2 regions of the Mesorhizobium sp. M0239 genome follow, and region 1 is predicted to be linked to the other one. Evidence: riboswitches for the same ligand, from Rfam matches in the RefSeq annotation. Region 1 holds a riboswitch; the other holds the start of a gene.
The links. Region 1 has a riboswitch for S-adenosylmethionine ahead of NKI99_RS29530 (O-succinylhomoserine sulfhydrylase). Riboswitches for the same ligand answer to the same signal wherever they lie in the genome.

Region 1 (3,643 bases):
CGCTGTCCTTCGGCGCCACCAGGGCGAGCGGTGTCGTATAATATTTGTTGGTGAAGGCGACCTGCCTCTTGCGCTCCTCGGTGATGCTCATCGAGGCGATGATGGCGTCGAATTTCTTCGCCTGCAAAGCGGGAATGATGCCGTCCCAGTCCTGCGTGACGATCTCGCATTCGACCTTCATCTGCGCGCACAGCGCATTGGCGATGTCGATGTCGAAGCCTTCGACCTTGCCGTCAGCGGTAATGGTGTTGAACGGCGGATAGGCGCCCTCGGTGCCGATCTTGATTTTCTCCTGCGCCTGCGAAAGCGAGCCGGCCGCCATCACCAGCATGGCAGCGCCTGCTGCCGATATGATCCATTTTGAAATCTGCATTTTCTTGGTTCCCCTTGAACGCCGGCATCTTGACGGGCGGCAAGGCAGCCAAGCATGGCGCGCCGGTACAGGCAAGTATTTTGCCTTGGGGCAATGAGGTCAGCGCGCGGCGCGGAAATGCTTGGACAGCTTCAGGCCCTGCGCCTGGTAGTTGGAGCCGAGATCGGTGCCGTAGAGGGCCTGCGGCCGCTTCAGCATGTGTTCGTAGACCAGCCGGCCGACGATCTGGCCATGGTCGAGAATGAACGGCACTTCATGACTGCGCACTTCCAGCACCGCCCGGCTGCCCGTGCCGCCAGACGCGGAATGGCCAAAGCCCGGATCGAAGAAGCCGGCATAGTGGACGCGGAACTCGCCGACCAGCGGATCGAAGGGCGTCATCTCGGCGGCGTAGAGCGGCGGCACATGCACCGCCTCCTGGCTGACGAGGATGTAGAACTCGTCGGGGTCGAGCACCAGTTCGCCGGCGCCGCTCTTGTGGATCGGCTCCCAGAAGTCGACGACTTCCTGGGCCGCGCGCTTGTCGACATCGACGAGGCCGGTGTGATGCTTGCCGCGATAGCCGACCAGACCGTTTTGGTCGCCGTTGAGGTCAATCGACAGCGCGATGCCGCCGCCGGAAATATTCGGCGGCTCGGTGGCGACCAGCGTCTGCGCGCGATGCAGGTCGTGCAGCTCGGCTTCCGAGAGCAGCGCATTGCCGGTGCGGAAGCGTATCTGCGACAGGCGCGAGCCGGTGCGCACGACGATCGGGAAGGTGCGGGGGCTGACTTCCAGAAAGAGCGGGCCATGATAGCCGGCAGCGATCTTGTCGAACTCGTGGCCGCGATCGGTCATGACCCGGGTAAAGATGTCGAGCCGCCCGGTCGAGCTCTTCGGATTGGCCGAGGCCGAAATGTCCGCCGGCAGCGCCAGGCTTTCAAGCAAGGGCACGATATAGACGCAGCCGGTCTCCAGCACCGCGCCCTCGGCAAGATTGATCTCGTGCAGCTGCAGCCGGTCGAGTTTTTCCGAGACCTTGTGGTTGGGGCCGGGCAGGAAGGAGGCCCGCACCCGCCAAGCCTTGTCGCCGAGCCTGAGATCAAGGCTGGCCGGCTGGATCTGGTCGGCGTCGAGCGCACGCGCCGACTTCAGCGCGCCGGACTGGAACAGCGCCGAAATGTCCTGATCGGGAAGAATGCCTGTCTGCCGCAAGGCTCCACTCCTAGGTCAGACGTTTTTCTTGTCGCAGGTTCTTGTCGCAAAACCGTGGAACACTTTTGCGGAACCTGCTTGGTACAAACCTCTTAATGAAGCCGGCAATTGACGCAAGCGCGGCGCGGGTCTAAAGGGTCGTTATCCCGTGGTGATTTGGCCGGTCGGCTTGCAGCCACGTTAAACAAGTCGCTAAAGGACCGTCGGGCCGCAAGGCCGTATGGACCGGTTGCGACTTTCGCGGCCGGTTTTTTTGTGTCTGGAAGAAAAGCGATGAGCACCAAGAAGCACAACTGGAAGCCTCAGACGGCACTCGTGCACAGCGGAACGCTGCGTTCCGGTTTCGGCGAAACGTCGGAAGCGATTTACCTGACCCAGGGCTATGTCTACGAAACGGCACAGGCCGCCGAAGCCCGTTTCAAGGGCGAGGAGCCAGGCTTCATCTATTCGCGCTACGCCAATCCGACCGTCGACATGTTCGAGAAGCGCATGTGCGCCCTCGAAGGCGCCGAAGATGCCCGCGCCACCGCCTCCGGCATGGCCGCGGTGACGGCCGCCCTTCTGTGCAGCGCCAAGGCCGGCGACCACATCGTGGCGGCGCGTGCGCTGTTCGGATCCTGCCGCTGGGTGGTCGAGACGCTGGCGCCGAGATACGGCATCGAGGCGACGCTGGTCGACGGCACGGATATCGCCAATTGGGAAAAGGCGGTCAAGCCGAACACCAAGCTGTTCTTCCTGGAAAGCCCGACCAATCCGACGCTGGAAGTGGTCGATATCGCCGCTGTCGCTTCGCTTGCCAATTCGATCGGCGCAAGGCTGATCGTCGACAATGTCTTCGCCACGCCCCTGCAGCAGAAGCCCTTGCAGCTCGGCGCCCATATCGTCGTCTATTCGGCGACCAAGCACATAGACGGCCAGGGGCGCTGTCTCGGCGGCGTGATCCTGTCGGACAAGAAGTGGATCGACGAGAACCTGCACGATTATTTCCGCCATACCGGCCCAAGCCTGTCGCCCTTCAACGCCTGGACGCTGCTGAAAGGCCTGGAAACACTGCCGCTGCGCGTGCGCCAGCAGACGGAAAGCGCGGGCAGGATCGCGGATTTCCTGGCCGAACGGCCGGAAATCGCCCGCGTCATCTATCCCGGCCGCGCCGACCACCCGCAGGCCGATATCGTCAAGAAGCAGATGTCGGGCGGCTCGACGCTGATCTGCCTGGACGTCAAGGGCGGCAAGCAGGCGGCCTTCGCCTTGCAGAACGCGCTCGACATCGTCTTGATCTCCAACAATCTCGGCGATGCCAAGAGCCTGATCACCCACCCGGCGACGACGACGCACAAGAATCTGAGCGACGAGGCGCGCGCCGAGCTCGGCATCGGGCCGGGCACGCTCCGGCTGTCGGTCGGGCTGGAAGACACCGACGATCTGCTTGAGGACATCGCGCAGGCGCTGAAGGCCAGGTAGGACCTTCAGGCGCCGGACGGCGTCTCCTCCAGTTCGGCCGTCTTGGTGCCGATGGTCATCGCGTTGCCGCGCCAGTCGACGGCGCCGCCAAGCCAGCCGCGCGCCCACAGCGCTGGCAGGATCAGGTCGCGCATCATGATCGCGGCCACCATGCGTGGCGACAGGTACCAGCCCTTGGACCAGGCCAGCGCGCACTCGGGAAGGTAGAAGGCTACCAGCACTGCAAGGGCGGTTGCCCAGAGGCTGAAGCCCGCACTGGCCGCGGCAATCAGCGCAAGCACCAGCGGCACCACGGCGCCGGTCAGGATTTCGGGTGCGAAGAACAGCGGGAAAGTGACGCGGCGCAGGCGCGCCCAACGGGCCTGACGCGACCAGATCTCGTCAAAAGAGCGCCGGCCAAGCGGCTGCTCGAAGGGGGCGGCGACGAGATTGACGCGCAGGCCGAGACCGTTCACCAGCTTGGTCGCGGCGGCATCCTCCGCGATCTCGGCGGCCAGCGCGCGGATGCCGCCATTGGCGTCGAGCATCGGCTTGTTCCAGAGCATGCTCTTGCCCTGGGCAAAGCCAAGGCCGAGCGCATCGCCGGCGTATTGCCAGCGCGCCTGCAGCGTGTTG
Region 2 (3,643 bases), on a different contig from region 1:
TTCTAGAACACGGCGGCCCCCGAACCACTCGAGTGGGTTGCCAAGCCCGGTGGCTGCCATCAATCCGGCTAGGTGGTTGCTGCCGCTGCGCGGTGAGGTGCAGATGAGAATTCCGGCTTTCAACCCAGCCCGCATGTCCGGTGGGATTTCAACTGGCAGAGGGCGCCTACGAAAGAGATACATGGCGATCAATATTACCGTTTCAGCAAGAACACTGCCTGCTGGCCGAAGAAGTTCCAGAACCACCACGGCATCGACAGGCCGATCTTCTGCCCGGCAGCGTCGAGGGCGGTTGCCTTCTCGACTGTCGCGCCGAGTTCGTCGCACAGATTGACGAAATCGCGGATGGTGCAGAAGTGGATGTTGGGCGTGTCGTACCAGGAATAGGGCAGGTCCTTGGTCACCGGCATGCGGCCGTTGACGAACAGCGACAGGCGCACCCGCCAATGGCCGAAATTGGGGAAGGAGACGATGGCGCGGTTGCCGATCCTGAGCAGTTCGTCGAGCACCAGCTTCGGGTTGCGGGTGGCCTGCAGCGTCTGTGACAGGACGACGAAGTCAAAGCCCTTGTCGGGATAGAATTCGAGGTCCTTGTCGGCATCGCCCTGGATGACCGAGAGGCCGCGCGCCACGCATTCGTTGACGCCGCGCTGCGACAGCTCGAGCCCACGGCCGTCGACCTGCTTGGTGTCCTGCAGCAATTCGAGCAGCGAGCCGTCGCCCGAGCCGACATCGAGCACGTGCGACTGTGGCGGGATGAGGTTGGCGACGACCTCGAGGTCGACGCGCTGGTCGCGGTTGACGCTCATGGCTTCGCCCCCTGCCTGGCGCACGATCCCGATCCGAAAAGCCTGCAATTTTTCGGGGTCATGCGCTGAGCCCTCTCGCCCGGGCCGCCGAGCCGATGAACCCGTTTATGGCGGCAAACAGTTCCGGCTCGTCGAGCAGGAATGCGTCGTGGCCGCGGTCGGTTTCGATCTCGACGAAGGATACCGATGCGCCGGCGGCGTTGAGCGCATGCACGATCGAGCGGCTCTCCTCGGTCGGAAACAGCCAGTCCGAGGTGAAAGACACCAGGCAGAAGCGGGTTTTCGTTCCGGCGAAGGCATCGGCCAACCGGCCGCCATGGTCGGCGGCAAGGTCGAAATAGTCCATCGACCGCGTCATGTAGAGGTAGGAATTGGCGTCGAAGCGATCGACGAAGGTCATGCCCTGGTGGCGCAGATAGCTCTCGATCTGGAAGTCGGCATCGAAGCCGAAGGTCAGCGCGGTGCGGTCCTGCAAATTGCGGCCGAATTTGCGGTGCAGCGCGGCTTCCGACAGATAGGTGATGTGGGCGGCCATGCGCGCCACCGCCAAGCCCTTTTCCGGGCGTTTGCCGTGCTCGAAATATTTGCCGCCATGCCAGTCCGGATCGGCCATGACAGCCTGCCGGCCAACCTCATGAAAGGCGATGTTCTGCGAGGAATGGCGCGCGCCGGTGGCGATCGGCAGCGCCGAGAAGACGCGCTCCGGATAGCTCGATGCCCATTCCAGCACCTGCATGCCGCCCATAGAGCCGCCGAGCACACAGAACAGCCTTTCGATGCCGAAATGGTCGATCAGCATCTGCTGCGCCCGCACCATGTCGCGAATGGTGATAATGGGCAGGTCAAGCCCATAGGGCTTGCCGGTGGCGGGATTGGTCGAGGCCGGACCGGTGGACCCAAGGCAACCGCCGATGACGTTGGAGCAGATGACGAAGAAGCGATTGGTGTCGATGATCTTGCCGGGGCCGATCAGCACTTCCCACCAGCCAGGCTTGCCGGTCACCGGATTGGTGCTGGCGACGTGCTGGTCTCCGGTCAGTGCATGGCAGACGAGGATGGCGTTGGAGCGGGCATCGTTCAGCGTGCCGTAGGTCTGGTAGGCGATCTGGAACGGTGACAGCAGCGTGCCGGCGTCCAGCTTGAGCGGCTTGTCGGATCCAAAACGCAAAACCGGGCTCGACGGTTGGTCGACCTCGTTGTTGGTTTTGCGGGCACGCAGAACGGCCATGACATCCATCTCACACTTTGAGCCCACGCATCGCGCTTGTCGAAAGTCGATGCCGATCCGGGTGTCCGGCCGGCGCGGACAACAAAAAACCGGCATTGCGGTTGCAAAGCCGGTTACAGGATGCAAACGGCCCTTTAGCAAGTTGTTTAACGTGGCTGCAAGCCGACCGGCCAAATCACCACGGAAGTCCGCTCCCCTTCTAGGGCTGTGGCGCGCCGGCGTCAACGGCCAGCCTTGGGCGGTGGCTGTCGCCTCTCGACATTGCAGGCCACGGCTTGTATTTCCGCTGCGGCTTCCCTCAGGAAGCGTTCTCGACGGATTTTGCGACATGAGCCAGACACCGGACCAGGCACGTCCAACCCCGCGCGCGGGCATCATGGACATAGACGCCTATGTGCCGGGCAAGAGCACGGCGCCCGCGGGCGTCGCCAAGGTTCACAAGCTGTCCTCGAACGAGAATCCGCTAGGGCCCTCGCCGAAAGCGATCGAAGCCGCGCGCGAGATTGCCGGAAAGCTCGACGTCTACCCAGATGGCACCGCCAGGCGGCTGCGCGAAGCGATCGCCGAGGTGCATGGTCTCAACCCGCAGAACATCATTTGCTCCAACGGCTCCGACGAGATCCTCGGCCTGCTGGCGCAGACTTATCTGGCGCCCGGCGACGAGGCTGTCATCACCGAACACGCCTTCATGGTCTACAAGATCTACATCCAGTCGGCAGGTGCCGTTCCGGTGACGATCAAGGAAAGAGACGAGCGCGCCGATATCGACGCCATCCTCGCAGCCGTCACGCCGCGCACCAAGATCGTGTTCCTGGCCAATCCCAACAATCCGACCGGCACCTATGTGCCTTTCCAGGAGGTGCGCCGCCTGCATGCCGGCCTGCCCAGGCACGTGCTTCTGGTGCTAGACGCGGCCTATGCCGAATATGTCCGCCGCAACGACTATGAGGCCGGCATCGAGCTGGTCGGTGCTGCCCAGAACGTGGTGATGACCCGTACCTTCTCCAAGATCGGCCTCGGCGGAGCGCGGATCGGCTGGATGTATGCGCCGATGCATATCGTCGACGCCATCAACCGCGTGCGGGGTCCCTTCAACGTCAATGCGACGGCGATCGAGGCCGGTATCGCAGCCATCCGCGACCGCGCCCATGTCGAGCGCAGCGTGGCGCACAACGAGACCTGGCTGGCCTGGCTGAGCGAGGAATTCACAAAGCTCGGGCTGCGGGTAACGCCGAGCGTCGGCAATTTCGTCCTCGTTCATTTTCCTGACGATCAGAAGCATTCGGCGGCGGCGGCGGACGACTATCTGACGGCGCGCGGCTATATATTGCGGCGCGTTTCGGGCTATGGCTTTCCCAACGCGTTGCGCATGACCGTCGGCACCGAAGAAGCCAATCGCGGCGTTGTCGCCGCTCTCACGACATTTCTGAAAAGCTAGAACGCCATGACATCACCGATGTTTGAAAAGATCGCGCTGGTCGGCATCGGCCTGATCGGCTCGTCGCTGGCCCGCGTCATCCGCCGCGAGGGGCTGGCCCGTCACGTGGCCATATCAACGCGCAGTGCGGCGACGCTGGTGCGAGCCGAGGAACTCGGGCTCGGCGAT

Region 2: another riboswitch for S-adenosylmethionine. It lies ahead of metX (homoserine O-acetyltransferase MetX); the one in region 1 lies ahead of NKI99_RS29530 (O-succinylhomoserine sulfhydrylase).

What each region holds. Positions count from the first base shown of each region.
Region 1 is NZ_JAMYSG010000038.1:47,804-51,446, forward strand. It holds gene NKI99_RS29520 (ABC transporter substrate-binding protein) at 1-373, opposite strand, end outside; gene NKI99_RS29525 (2'-deoxycytidine 5'-triphosphate deaminase) at 473-1,567, opposite strand; SAM riboswitch at 1,706-1,783, shown strand; gene NKI99_RS29530 (O-succinylhomoserine sulfhydrylase) at 1,841-3,028, shown strand; gene NKI99_RS29535 (ceramide glucosyltransferase) at 3,034-3,643, opposite strand, start outside.
Region 2 is NZ_JAMYSG010000031.1:39,177-42,819, forward strand. It holds partial or broken gene NKI99_RS27080 (Stf0 family sulfotransferase) at 1-183, opposite strand, end outside; gene metW (methionine biosynthesis protein MetW) at 195-809, opposite strand; gene metX (homoserine O-acetyltransferase MetX) at 868-2,037, opposite strand; SAM riboswitch at 2,152-2,229, opposite strand; gene hisC (histidinol-phosphate transaminase) at 2,366-3,475, shown strand; gene NKI99_RS27100 (prephenate/arogenate dehydrogenase family protein) at 3,482-3,643, shown strand, end outside.